2 regions of the Paracidovorax sp. MALMAid1276 genome follow, and region 1 is predicted to be linked to the other one. Evidence: predicted binding sites of a transcription regulator. Region 1 holds the regulator's gene; the other holds the start of a gene.

Region 1 (3,357 bases):
CCACTTCGGCGATCTGCCATTGCAGGCGCTCGCGCTCTTGCTGCTGAGTGGCCTGTGCCTGGAGCGCTTGCTGAAGGTCCCGCTGTGCAGACCGCCATTGCGCCCAACAGGCCGACGTCTCGGATGCACTGGTTCCAGCAAATGCGTCAAGCAGGCTTCGCACAGATTCGGCGCGCGCCAGGCTTTGCCACGCGTGCTGGCCGTGGATGTCGAGCAGCATGTCGCCCAACGCTCGAAGCTGAGTGGCCGTGGCGGATATGCCATTGATCCATGCTCGGCTCTTGCCTTGGAGGTCCACAGCGCGGCGCAGCAGCAACTGATCGTCGGCATCAAAGCCCGCCTCCTCCAGCCAGGCTCGCGCGTGGGGCGGGCAGTCGAACTCGGCGCAGACATCGGCCCGGCTTGCGCCTTCACGCACCAAGCCAGCATCCGCTCGCGCTCCCAGCGCCAGTTGGAGCGCATCCACCAGGATGGATTTGCCTGCGCCTGTTTCGCCCGTCAGTGCAGTGAAGCCGGTGTGGAGTTCGAGCTCCATCTCCTGGACTATGACGAAGTCGCGCAGCGAGATCCGTCTGAGTGCCATCAGGACCCCCCCTCGTTCCATCGCAACTTCTTGCGCAAGGTTGCGAAGTAATTCCAGCCCAGTGGATGAAGAAAGCGCACCGAGTGCTCTGATCGTTTGACAAGAATGCGATCGCCGTGAAGCAGGGAGGCCAGAGACTGCATGTCAAAATTCGCGCTGACGTCGCGGCCACTCACCACTTCAACCGCTACCTCCGTAGCGTCCGAAAGCACGATGGGGCGGTTGGACAAGGTGTGCGGCGCAATCGGGACAAGCACCCATCCCGGGATGGACGGGTGCAGCATGGGACCGCCCGCGGACAGCGAATAGGCTGTGGAACCCGTGGGGGACGCAATGATGAGGCCATCGGCGCGCTGGTTTGCGACCAGGCGTCCACCCACCTCCACGCGCAACTCCACCATTCCGGAGGTCGCTCCCCGGTTCACAACCACGTCATTCATCGCAAGTGCCTCGAACACGACCCGCTCGTCGCGCACCACAGTCGCGTGCATCAGCGGACGCACATCCTCCTCATATTCGCCTCGGAGCATCGGTGGCAGGGTGCTTTGATATGTGTCCAGAGGGATGTCGGTGATGAACCCGAGCCTTCCCTGGTTGATGCCAATCAGGGGGGTGCCGAATCTGGCCAAGCGTCTCCCGATGCCCAGCATGGTCCCGTCACCCCCCACCACAAGGCCCAGGTCGCACCGCGTGCCAATGTCTTCGACGCTGAACGCAGGGTATTGCGAAAGGCCGGTATTGCTGGCGGTTTCGGCTTCCAGCGCAACGTCGCAACCTTGGCGCTCAAGAAAGTGGGCGATCTCGTCCAGGGCATGCCTTGAGGTGTCACCCGAAGCGCCTACCGACGAAGTCTGGTATTTACCGATGAGCGCGACGTGGCGGAAATTGGACATCATCACGAAATTACATCATTAAAATCATTCCATGCTCGATGACCGCGCCAAGTTGTTGCTCAAAGCCCTGGTCGAGCGCTACATCGCTGACGGGCAACCGGTGGGCTCCAGAACCTTGTCTCGCGCATCGGGACTGGACCTGTCGCCTGCGACGATTCGAAACGTGATGGCGGACCTTGAAGAGCTGGGGCTCATCGTCAGTCCGCACACGTCTGCCGGACGTATCCCCACCGCCCGCGGCTATCGCCTGTTCGTCGACACGATGCTGACAGTGCAACGGGACCCGCTCACGCACGCGCAGCTGATGCCCGAGCAACCCCAGAAAGTGATTGCCAACGCGGCGCAGCTGCTGTCCAACCTTTCCCAGTTTGTGGGCGTTGTGATGGCGCCTCGGAGAACTTCAGTGTTTCGGCACATAGAGTTCCTGAGGCTGTCTGAGCGACGGTTTCTGGTCATCATCGTGTCTCCTGAAGGCGATGTGCAGAATCGCGTCATCTTCACCGACGCCGACTACTCCCAGTCGCAGCTCGTTGAAGCCTCCAATTTTCTGAACGCCAACTACGCCGGCTTGGCCATGGAGCAGGTGCGGGAGCGCCTGAAATGCGAGGTGGACGTGCTGCGCGGAGAGATCGCCTCGCTCATGCAGGCGGCTGTCAATGTGGGCACCGAGGCCCTGAGTGAAGCGCAGGACGAAGTGGTCATCTCCGGCGAGCGCAATCTGCTGGCCGTGAGCGATTTCTCCAACGACATGGGCAACCTCAGGCGTGCGTTCGACCTGTTTGAGCAGAAGACCCAGATTCTCAGACTTCTCGACATTTCCAGTCAGGCAGAGGGTGTGCGCATCTACATTGGCGGCGAGAGCCAGGTGGTACCGTTCGAAGAGCTTTCGGTTGTCAGTGCGCCCTACGAGGTGGATGGCAAGGTCGTTGGAACCCTGGGCGTGATCGGCCCTACGCGCATGCCGTACGACCGCATGATCCAGATCGTGGACATCACCTCCAAGCTCGTCACGAACGCGCTGAGCTACCGCAAGTAAACGCCCTACAATACGACGCTTGCCCCGTTGTAAAGCGCAGGAGCATCCATCGTTCGGGGCGTTAGCTCAGTTGGTCAGAGCAGAGGACTCATAATCCTTTGGTCGTTGGTTCAAGTCCAACACGCCCTACCAGTATTTATGCGCCTCTTGGCCCGAAAAGGCCCTGGGGCGTTTCTACATTCGAATCGCCTTTTCTACAATTCCGAGGCGGAGGGGGTGTTGAGTGAAATGTCCGAGCTGTACGGTGGAGATTCATGAAGCCTTTGTCGCGTACGGCCTTGGAACGCTAACGAAGAGAGACCGCACAAACTACAGTCTCCAGGTCGCTTTCATGGCCTGTCCTGCGTGCGATACCCCGATCCTGAAGCTCCTTCAAGACGGCCCGGAGAAGATCGACTATGGGATGGTTTTCCCAAGACATTCGGTCCGTCCATTGGCTGCGCCAGAGGTTCCAGACGAATTGGCTAAGGACTACAACGAGGCGGGCTTGGTGTTGGCGGACAGCCCCAAAGCCTCAGCGGCTCTTAGTCGACGGTGTTTGCAAGCGCTCTTGCGGGTCCAAGGTTTCGAGCAACGCGACCTTGTCAACGCTATCGAGGCGGTTTTGAAAAGCGGGGCTCTTCCAAGTTGGCTCGCCGAGAGCTTAGATGCTGTCCGAATTATCGGAAACTTCGCGGCTCACCCTGTCAAAAACACGAACACTGGCGAGATAGTGGAAGTAGAGGAACGCGAGGGCGAATGGAATCTCGACGTGCTCGAGGGGCTGTTTGATTTTTACTACGTGCAACCTGCAAGGGATGCAGTACGTAGGGCAGCTCTGAATGCAAAACTTGCCGCAGTTGGCA
Region 2 (3,357 bases), on a different contig from region 1:
TCGCAGCGCCGACCTTGATCACTGCCACGCCGCCAGCCAGCTTGGCCACGCGCTCTTGCAGCTTTTCGCGGTCGTAGTCGCTGGTCGCTTCTTCGATCTGGATGCGGATTTGCTTCACGCGGGCTTCGATGTCGGCAGCGGCGCCAGCGCCGTCGATGATGATGGTGTTTTCCTTGCCCACTTCGATGCGCTTGGCTTGGCCCAGGTCGGCCAGCGTCACCTTTTCCAGGGACAGGCCCACTTCTTCAGCGATGACCTTGCCGCCCGTCAGGATGGCGATGTCTTCCAGCATGGCCTTGCGGCGGTCGCCGAAGCCAGGAGCCTTGACTGCCACCACCTTCAGGATGCCGCGGATGGTGTTGACCACCAGCGTAGCCAGGGCTTCGCCTTCGACTTCTTCGGCAATGATCAGCAGCGGACGGCCAGCCTTGGCCACTTGCTCCAGCGTGGGCAGCAGGTCGCGGATGTTGCTGATCTTCTTGTCGAACAGCAGCACGAAGGGGTTGTCCAGCAGGGCGGCCTGCTTTTCGGGATTGTTGATGAAGTAGGGCGACAGGTAGCCGCGGTCGAACTGCATGCCTTCCACGACATCCAGCTCGTTTTGCAGCGACTTGCCGTCTTCCACGGTGATCACGCCTTCCTTGCCGACCTTGTCCATCGCGTCAGCAATGATCTTGCCGATGGATTCGTCGGAGTTGGCGGAGATCGAACCCACTTGGGCGATTTCCTTGGAGGTGGTCGTGGGCTTGGAAGCCTTCTTCAGCTCTTCGGTCAGGGCCAGCACGGCCTTGTCAATACCGCGCTTCAGGTCCATGGGGTTCAGGCCGGCGGCCACGTACTTGGAGCCTTCGCGCACGATGGCCTGGGCCAGCACGGTGGCGGTAGTGGTGCCGTCACCGGCATTGTCGCTGGTCTTGGAAGCCACTTCCTTCACGAGCTGGGCGCCCATGTTCTGCAGCTTGTCCTTCAGTTCGATTTCCTTGGCCACGGACACACCGTCCTTGGTCACGGTGGGGGCGCCGAACGAGCGCTCCAGCACCACATTGCGGCCCTTGGGGCCCAGGGTCACCTTGACCGCATTGGCCAGGATGTTCACGCCTTCAACCATGCGTGCGCGGGCTTCGCCGCCGAAAACTACGTCTTTTGCTGCCATTTTGGAGCTCCTAATTGGGTTCAAATTGGCCGCTAGCGCTTATCTGGTAAGCGCTGGCAGCTATGAAAAAATGAGTGATCGAGTGGAGGCGAAAAGATTACTTTTCGACCACAGCAAACAGATCGTCTTCCTTCATCACCAGCAGCTCGTCGCCCTTGACCTTGACGGTCTGGCCCGAGTACTTGCCGAACAGAACGCGGTCACCGACCTTCACGTTCAGGGCGATCAGCTCGCCCTTGTCGTTCTTCTTGCCGGGGCCAACGGCCAGCACTTCACCTTGATCGGGCTTTTCAGCAGCGTTGTCGGGGATCACGATGCCGGAAGCGGTCGTGGTTTCGCTTTCAATACGCTTGACGATCACGCGATCGTGCAGAGGGCGAAGGTTCATTGCAATGCTCCTGTTTTCAGAAAAAAGCTGACGTACCGGGCACCTGGCCACCCAGGTGCTTCCAAACTACAGCAGGCGCAGTGCTGTTAGCACTCGCCTGCAGTGAGTGCTAATGATACGGGCATTTATGGCGTTTTCAAGACACCGGAGCGGATGGCGGGGGTGTCAAACCTCGGCAACCTGCAGTGGGCTGCAAGGTGGGCGTGCCGGGAACCCGACGGCACGGGAGAGGCAACGCCGCGCGGACTTCTCTTTCAGCGCGGCGCTTTTGCAGGCTTTTAGCCGCGCCGCTCCGGCTTGACCGCCAGCGCCACCACCGCGATGCCGGCGGCGACGATCAAGGCGTCTTCGATCAGGCCGCTGCGGGTCTGGCCCATGCGGGTCATGGCTTTCTTGCGGGCGTCCAGCGTGACATATGCCAGGGGGACTGCCGTGGCAACGGCTGCCAGGGCCCCGGCGCGCTCCCGCCCGCGCGGGGCCAGGGCGGCGCCCGCGATGCCCGCGCTCATCACGCGCGCCAGCAACCCCAGGGGCACGGTTCGGTCGGGCGCGGTCTTCATCTTGTCGCCCGCCAGCTCACCGGCACCCATGGCGAGGGCGCCGTACTTGAAAAGCGGCCGGTCCAGCAGGGCGAGCGTGCCGGGCGTGGCGCGACCCAGGAGGCGTGCCGCCGACAGAGTGGCCATGGGCGTCATGGACCGTGCGCTGGCGATGGCGCCGATGAGGGCCGACCACAGGAGGGTAGGGACTTTCATGCTGGATGGACAGGGCAGGGTGGAAAAAAGGTACGGAAGAAGCGGTGGCGGGTGATCAGCCCAGCGGCTTCCAGACGGGAGGCTCGGGCTCGGGGAAGCGCAGCGGTTCGCGGGGTGAGCGCAATGCCGCCTCCCACTGCCGCAGGCGCTTCAACGCCCTGGGCTTGATCAACGTTGGGCCGGTGCGGTGTTGCTGGTTCATGGCTGTCTCCCGAAAAAGAGGTGGCTTGACGGTTTGTTCATTGAACGCTGCCCCCCCACTGCGCCGCGTCAGACAACGCTGGCGGCCCGCATCGGCCAGGCACCCGTTTCCAGCGATAAAGAAGACGCACGCCCGCAGCGCCGCGACAAATCCGAAATGGCACGCGGCGCTCAGCCAGGCGGAAGGCGTTGAACGGGCACATCGGGTTTCTTGAGAATGGTGATCGTCCCGTCGACTTCCAGAAACGCGTACTGCATGGATTGCAATTCGCAGTCTGCGGCGCGCAGCGCTTGCCGAAGGTCGGACACCGGCACGCGCTGGGCCTTCAGTGCCTTGTGCAGGATCTGCCCGTCGCGGCCCACCAGCACCGGGTCACCTTCCAGCAGCGTGTGAACCTTGGTGCTGTGCGCCGTCAGGGTGGCTGTAAGGGCGTTGAGAGACACGAGCACGGTGGCACTGATCAGGCCTGCGGCGAGGGAGTCGTCGCCACCCGACAGCGTGTTGGACACCGACTCGCTGAGCAGCATCACCACCAGCAGGTCGAATGGCGTGAACTGGCCGACCGTTCTGCGGCCCGACAGCCGGATGAGCAGCAGCAAAAAGGCATAAACCACGGCGGCGCGCACCGCCAGCTCCCACCACGCAATCTGGGGCAGCCACATGGACGCCTTACCCGTGCGCAGGCGCTGGTTGACGCAACAGCCACATGCCCGCAGGTGTGGAGTCGTGCAGGGGTATCAATGCCATGGGATAGGTCACTCCTCAAGGGTCAGCGGCGGTCAGGCGCTGATGGTGGAGTGACCGCTCGGCCGCGTCTGTAGGACCGCGTACCTGCTGTTCGTGCGGCGCCTGCGGGCAA

What was found. Region 1 encodes HrcA, which represses chaperone genes, less so after heat shock. Its sites were predicted from a motif close to TTAGCACTCNNNNNNNNNGAGTGCTAA; they were not measured.
Region 2: ACOQFS_RS09495 (co-chaperone GroES) is a predicted target of HrcA. The motif match lies at 1,628-1,654, and genes of this name have one in related genera.

Annotation. Positions count from the first base shown of each region.
Region 1 covers NZ_JBMIRS010000035.1:9,450-12,806, reverse strand. Annotated here, with positions in the region: gene recN (DNA repair protein RecN) at 1-583, opposite strand, end outside; gene ACOQFS_RS01570 (NAD kinase) at 583-1,479, opposite strand; gene hrcA (heat-inducible transcriptional repressor HrcA) at 1,508-2,512, shown strand; tRNA gene ACOQFS_RS01560 (tRNA-Ile) at 2,568-2,644, shown strand; gene ACOQFS_RS01555 (DUF4145 domain-containing protein) at 2,757-3,357, shown strand, end outside.
Region 2 covers NZ_JBMIRS010000138.1:21,275-24,631, reverse strand. Annotated here, with positions in the region: gene groL (chaperonin GroEL) at 1-1,153, opposite strand, end outside; gene ACOQFS_RS09495 (co-chaperone GroES) at 1,251-1,541, opposite strand; gene ACOQFS_RS09490 (hypothetical protein) at 1,820-2,296, opposite strand; gene ACOQFS_RS09485 (hypothetical protein) at 2,352-2,498, opposite strand; gene ACOQFS_RS09480 (DUF421 domain-containing protein) at 2,669-3,160, opposite strand.